DNA from 3 places in the Desulfosporosinus acidiphilus SJ4 genome. Region 1 is predicted to be linked to each of the others. Evidence: riboswitches for the same ligand, from Rfam matches in the RefSeq annotation. Region 1 holds a riboswitch; each other region holds the start of a gene.

Evidence for each region. Region 1 has a riboswitch for magnesium ahead of DESACI_RS07085 (magnesium transporter MgtE N-terminal domain-containing protein). Riboswitches for the same ligand answer to the same signal wherever they lie in the genome.
Region 2: it holds a riboswitch for magnesium, as region 1 does, so the genes downstream of both, DESACI_RS10185 (magnesium transporter) here and DESACI_RS07085 (magnesium transporter MgtE N-terminal domain-containing protein) in region 1, are expected to answer to the same signal.
Region 3: it holds a riboswitch for magnesium, as region 1 does, so the genes downstream of both, DESACI_RS22270 (magnesium transporter) here and DESACI_RS07085 (magnesium transporter MgtE N-terminal domain-containing protein) in region 1, are expected to answer to the same signal.

Annotation. Positions count from the first base shown of each region.
Region 1 covers NC_018068.1:1,541,951-1,544,226, reverse strand. The annotation lists gene DESACI_RS07085 (magnesium transporter MgtE N-terminal domain-containing protein) at 1-1,076, opposite strand, end outside; M-box (ykoK) riboswitch at 1,474-1,648, opposite strand; gene DESACI_RS07075 (metal-dependent transcriptional regulator) at 2,002-2,276, opposite strand, start outside.
Region 2 covers NC_018068.1:2,201,289-2,203,564, reverse strand. The annotation lists gene DESACI_RS10185 (magnesium transporter) at 1-995, opposite strand, end outside; M-box (ykoK) riboswitch at 1,246-1,402, opposite strand; gene DESACI_RS10180 (methyl-accepting chemotaxis protein) at 1,929-2,276, opposite strand, start outside.
Region 3 covers NC_018068.1:4,877,146-4,879,421, forward strand. The annotation lists gene scfB (thioether cross-link-forming SCIFF peptide maturase) at 1-177, opposite strand, end outside; gene scfA (six-cysteine ranthipeptide SCIFF) at 271-411, opposite strand; M-box (ykoK) riboswitch at 615-780, shown strand; gene DESACI_RS22270 (magnesium transporter) at 985-2,276, shown strand, end outside.

The DNA.
Region 1 (2,276 bases):
TTGGTATGCATTAATTCGCTAATTCTTGTTTCAGGCGAAGAGATAATTAGTTCTCTTAGCGATATGACTCCCTTTAATCGCCCTTCGGAGTCAACTGCATAAAGATAGTAAATATAATCTGCCTCAGGAGCAAGTTCTCTTAACTGCTTAATGACTTCATCTGCCGTAAGCTCTATAGAGAACACCAAAAAGTCGGTTGTCATCAAACTACCTGCAGTTCCTTCGTCATATTCCAACAACTCACGAAGGTCTGAAGCTGCTTCATTTTCCATTAAACTTAATAGTTGGTCCGAATCATCCTCATTCATTTCGGATAGGAGGTCTGCTGCCTCATCTTGCTCCATTTCTTCAAGTATGTCTGCAGCTCGCTCTTTATTTATTTGTCTTAGAATGGATTTTTGAACATCTGGGTCGACCTCAGCTAAAGTGTCCGCCGCCATTTCAGGATTTAACTGTTCAAACAATTCCAATCGTTCATAATGACTAATGTTCTCCAGAATATCCGCCAGATCTGCTGGATGTATTTTTGATAGCTTATCTCCTGAAGCACGTAAAGATAAGCTATCGCCCCCTGTTGATAACGACTGCACCATGTCCCATCCTATAAAATGGGGCTGCAACCTCTTTCCACTTGTTGGCATACTAAACATTCCTCTAGGGAGGAGCCTCCGAATTAAACCAACGAAGCTAACATCAATAGATACAATATGTACTCCTTTGCTGTTACCCGCTAATTTAATATCATTGACACGAACTAGCTTGGCTCCATTGATATCAACAATCTGCCGATCGAGTATCCCACTAATATATAAATGACCTTCAGATACTCTTTCAAAACGAACTTCTGAAGCGATTACCCGGAGTGCGACAACCTGTCGACTTAGCATATAGATCTCTTTCCAAGGAACAACTTTGAGCTCCCCATTATACTTAATAATCAATCCCCGAACAGTCGGAAACGTAGTCTCTGGATCGACCCAGACATCCCTAACTTTACCGAGCTTTAGACCACTACGATCAATAATATATTTACCTATTAGTTCGCTAACAAAAAGATCCGTCAATAGCTCCATCATTATCCCTCCAATAACAAAGTGATTTTATGAACCATATCTTGGTCTAATAATTTTACTATTCTTTGTTCAGGGCCTGCGTCCATAAAACCACCTCCTCTTTGATGGGAAAATGACTGGGATATACATTTTAAAAATTGGTAATAAGTGAATACAATATCATTTGGAGATTACAGTATTGTATTTGATTACTATTAAGAATGTGAAAGTTAAGATGTAAGCGGAAACTTGCTTGGTTTAATTTAATAATGTCTTTTATTTCCTTTAATATACCTTTAGGCCTATTAAAATTACATGAATCAAGATCATCATCACCCAATCGTCCCACCTCCATACAAAAAAACAAAGCTTTCCAAAAATAACGGAAAGCTTTGTAAAGCGCGCACAAGAAAAATAAACCCACTTTCCTCACTCGTTCTGAGCTTTGGCACTACACGACGTAGAATGAGAAAATTCATTCAGCCACATTATGTAAAACCTTAATCCGGTAATACCTGTTCTACCCATTGGTGTCTCTCGACATTTCCGGGCAGTGGCCTTTGTTCGTATAGGAGCCTCACCTAACGAAGAAATCTCAATTGTCGTAATGAATTTATCACTTACATCTTTTCCTGTCAAGACTATTTTTAATGCGTCTAATGATTTATATCCGATGTCTAATGTTCCAGTAATTACGGTGTAGTTTCAGAACAGAAATATTAATAATCAAATCCCGATCAATAGGATGAAATCAGAGCACTCTGTTTTTCTAAGCGCGACCTAGAAAAATCATTCATTCATTGGAATGTTTTTCATGCCTTGGTATTGTAACAATTTCTATATTCGTACGTATTATAACTCCAGAATCCCCCCTCTAAGTTAGCTAAAGCTAACCTATCCACAGAAACATACTAAGGAGGTCGATGTGTCCGATTAAATACAAAAATAGTTATTCTTTGTTAGCCTTAACAAACATGAAATCTTCAAAGGCTTGTTGGCAAGATGGATTGTTTTTCATAAATTCCACCAGAGTTTTAATAGCATCGATCGTTGCAGTCGAAAGGTAGTGTTCCATAGCTTCCGCCTCAGCAACAAAATTACACTTGCTACATATTAACCCAAGAAACTCCTGTAGCAATTGGTTTCGTAAAACTAAATAGCTGCCCGTTTCTCTACCTTTATCGGTGAGTCTGATTTCACCATATCGTTCGTAGTTTATGTATT
Region 2 (2,276 bases), 660 kb from region 1:
TCATCAACAATATAAAGATAATAAACCGTATCTGGTTCAGGTTTTAAGTGCCTTAACTCCTTTAAAGTTTCGTTGACTGTCATGCTCTGATTAAGAGAGATATAATCTGTGGTCATTAAACTTCCTACCGTGTCATCCGGGTATTCCATCAATTCCCGAACTTCAAGAGATACTTCTTGTTCCATCTCATTTAACAGTTTCTCGGCATCTTCCTCTTCCATCTCATCAAGAATATCTGCAACTTCATCTGCCGGCATTTTCTCAAGAACGTCGGCAGCCTTTTCTACCGAAAGGTTAGCCAAGACGTGTAATTGCGCATCTGTTTCAAGTTCTTCAAGAACATCTGCCGCTCTCTCTTCGTCGAGAGAATTAAAGATTGCAACCTGGGTGTGTTTATCGTATTCTTCAATAATATCGGCAAGATCCGAGGGGTGAAGGGTTGAAAGTTTGTCATGTTCTTTGGAAAGCGTTAGTCCAACATGGATATAATCAACGGAAGCCACATCATCCCATAAAATCATTTTACTTGGTACGCGAATCCCAAAAGGTTTTAAAATTCTCTTGATCGGTTTAGCAATCCCGATACGTCTTAAGAGGCCATCAAAACCTACATCAACCGCAATTGTAAATGTACCGCTTTTTAGAATTGCTAACCGTAAATCGTTCACCCTTACAACTTTCCGGCCATCCATATCGACAATTTGCTTATCTAAAACATGCTTTTTAAGAAACATAGTGTTTTGTTTGGCAACTTCAATTTCTTTTAACCGATCACACTGAATAATATACTGACCCTGATTTTTATAAATAGATACCTCAGAAAAGTCAATAACTCTAATTTTCCCCTCTACCTTAACTTTAGCTGCAATTACTTTTGGGCTGATCTCGTTTACATCAACTATTAAATCCAATAGCTTGCCAACTATCTTTTGATTATCCATAATAACCTTATTACCTAGTACCCGGCTAAGATAAAAAGTTGATATTGTTAACACAAAAAATCCCTCCATTCTTGTACGGAGGGATTTTTGACAATAATATATTAAACTTAGATTTATCAATAAATCAAAGTCTTAATTCCCTCCATAACCATATTCAAATACAAGCATCTACCATCAGGGTCTGTATCCATAATTACGACCTCCTATGATTAGATTATTAAGTTGCAATGCAACGGTTACAACTTCCTAAAAAATAATAAAACCTTCGCCAAAACTTGAACATGGCGAAGGCAAAATAAGCCCTTGTTGATCCCGTTCAAGCTTTAGCTCTGCAAGGCAGTGAAATTACATTAGGTTATGCCTTGTTTTTCGACATATCCTGTTGACCTTCTCGAGTTGTCTCCAACTCTCCGCGGCAGCAATCCATATCCTTGCGGTAGCCTCACCTACCGAGGTAATATTAACTTTGTTTTATTGTAATACTTTAATTTCATTATTACAAGCACATTTAGCCAATTTGCGTCTGATTTATTTTATTTCGGTTCATAAAGTTCAAATATCTAATCGATGCTTAATGAATAGTTTGTTTAAGCGGAAATTTAACTATTTTGGATAACATCCAGACCTCTCTCCTTTATCTGGCGAAGATATCGGTTCTTTGAATTTTCCAAACTACCCTTGCTCTTTTCGCCCTTGATAAACCGCTTTGATTTCGGGTGGTGACAGCGGTATTGGTCGAGCTACCTGCTTCTAAAACTTGATTATCGTCTTCCAGCAAATTCGTATATTTATGGCATAACTTCTCATCAACTGCCCTTTCTTTCTAAGGATAGGATCTCCAACTAGTCACTGGTGACATTCCGGCTGCTAAACCCAAAGAAAAGGCAACCATTTTTACTCGGTTGCCTTAGTGATAATTATTGAGTTATGTTAGTTCTGCCAATTATCTTTATGCTATGTTAATATTGAATGACTTTGAGAGAATATCTAAATATCAAACCTTTGTATTACTTCATATAAATGTTCCGAAGTTTCGGCTAATCCTGCTGCAATCGCAACTAGTTCTTGCGTTGAAATCATCTGTTGCTCGGCTGCAGTTGCCGATTGATTTGCCCCCTCGGCAAATTGTGTTGCGATTGAGGTAGCCAATCTTTGGGCTTCAGCTAACTGTTGGCTTCGATTTAATAAATGATCGGCATTTGAAAGATTTTCTTCTACTCTTATAGAGGTGGAGTTAATCACATCATCAAGTGAGGTGATCGCATCTCCTGCTTGTTCAATCACAGTTTTGCCGTGATTTACTACCTCCATTCCTTGATTAATATTCTTCACCGT
Region 3 (2,276 bases), 1.6 Mb from region 1:
AAGCCGGCTCTCTTTCTTGTTTAAGTCTTCCATAGTTCTTAAAATGTTAAAGGTCTCTTCATCCAGCAGATGTATCGAGCCTGAGTTGACATCGTAACCGATCAATAAGTCTCCCTGCCGGAAACAATGAACATTCTTTTTGAAATCGTATCCTGCCAATTCCTTAAAATTAAACATTATCGTCCTCTCTCTCGCTTCTTAGTATAAATAGAACAGAACCCAGCCCGAGAAGGATTGGGTTCTGAGATCATGTACAAATTCAGAGCAACATTATTTAACACACACTTGGTTACCAACCGTGCATGAAGTTTTACATGCAGATTGGCAAGAGGTCTGACAATTTCCGCAGCCCCCAGTTTTAACAGTAGCACTTAGGTTTGCTTTAACAATCGTCTGAATGTGTTTTGCCATTCAAACACCCTCCTCTCGAATCGTACGTCATAATCCGTTTTTGATTATATCATAAGGACAAGAGAAAAGGCAAAAGTTCCAAGCATTAAGTATCATCGAGAAATCACAAGCAATCCTGATTAATTAACGGAGATAGAGTGAATATCTAATTTGAAGCAAAAATCTTGACGAATTTGATGAGTTATACATATAATGGAGTAGACATGAATCTCTGTTAGGTGAGGCTCCTGCATATACATAAGCCACTGCCCAGAAATGTCGAGAGACGCCAATTGGGTAGAACAGGTATTGCCGGCATAAGGTTTTACTTAATGTGGCTGAGATAACTCTACGCTATGCAGTGCTAAAACTCAACGAGAAGGGAGGTCACAATGTTACCCATGACCTTCTGTATTAGTATAGAGGTCTTTTTTATACTTCAGAACTGTACGAAATATTCTATTTTAGGGAATATTAAGGAGGTGGTTTTATGGGTTCTGGCCCTTATCATTTGTGCACTTGTATTTTTCTTAATCCTCAAAGGAGTCTTTTCGCCCAAGGCGCCAGACTCCGACACTAAAAGGAGGGAAGCAAATGAGCGACGTAAAAGTATTAGGTGAGTTTTTCTTCAGCCAGTTATCCAATAAACCAATCTGGGATGTTCAAGGTCGCTGCATCGGTCGATTACATGACCTTGCCATGCGTTGGGATAATCTCTCACCTCTGGTTACAGGCATTCGCTATGCCAAAAAAATCCCCGCGCTTATTCCGATCCAATGGGTCGAATCCTGGGATGCAGAGGGCCTTCACTTAAATACAACCTTTGATCAGCAACAAACCTGCCCTTTGCATGATGATGAAACATTTATTGGAAAATGGCTCTTAGATAAACAAATTATTGATCTTGAAGGTTCAAGAATCGTACGCGTCAATGATATTTCTTTGTCCTGGGTCTCTCGCGATAATCACCAGTTCGTTGTTTTAGTCGCGGTAGACATTGGAGTCCGCGGCCTGTTTCGCCGCTTAGGTATAGAGTTCTTATTGAAAAGTATTAGGAATAACTTTGTAGGCTGTCAATACATCAAACCTCTGGAAAACAGAACTTCCTCTCTCCAACTAACTCGGGAAAAAGAGCAGCTCCGCCAACTTCACCCTGCAGACATTGCAGACCTTATTGAGGAAATGGATTACAAACAAAGAGCTAACTTTCTCGAATCTCTTGACTCTCAGCAGACCATTGATGCCTTATCAGAAATGGAATTAGACACCCAAGTTGAAATGATTTCCCAGATGGATGAAGAACGTGCCTCCGACATCCTCGAAGAAATGCCTGCTGATGAGGCTGCCGATATCCTGAGTGTTTTATCCGCGGAGAAATCAGAAGAACTTCTTCGCCTCATGGAATCCGATGATGCCGAAGATGTTCGTGAACTGATGCAATATGAAGAGGAAACTGCCGGTTCTCTGATGACGACCGAATACATCGGCTTACCTGTCTGGCTGACCGCCGATCAGGCTATTAATGAATTAAGGCGCCTTGCTCCTGAAGCAGAAACCATTTATTATCTCTATGTTATTGACGAGCAAGAGACTCTCGAAGGTGTGCTCTCGCTCCGAGAACTTATCATTGCCGCTCCCCATACCCCGCTTAGTGAGCTTATGCATACGAAAATTGTCAAAATATCCCCCTTTGTTGATCATGAAAAAGTGGCTGAAATTATTCACAAATATGGTCTGCTTGCCGTCCCTGTCGTCAACGATCAAGATCAGGTCTTGGGTATCATCACCGTTGACGACGTTTTGGAGTTATTAATGCCGGATCGTCCGCGTGCAGAGATACACTCTAGCTTAATTGCACGCCGGCGGCTGCGGGCGAAGGGAGGGCA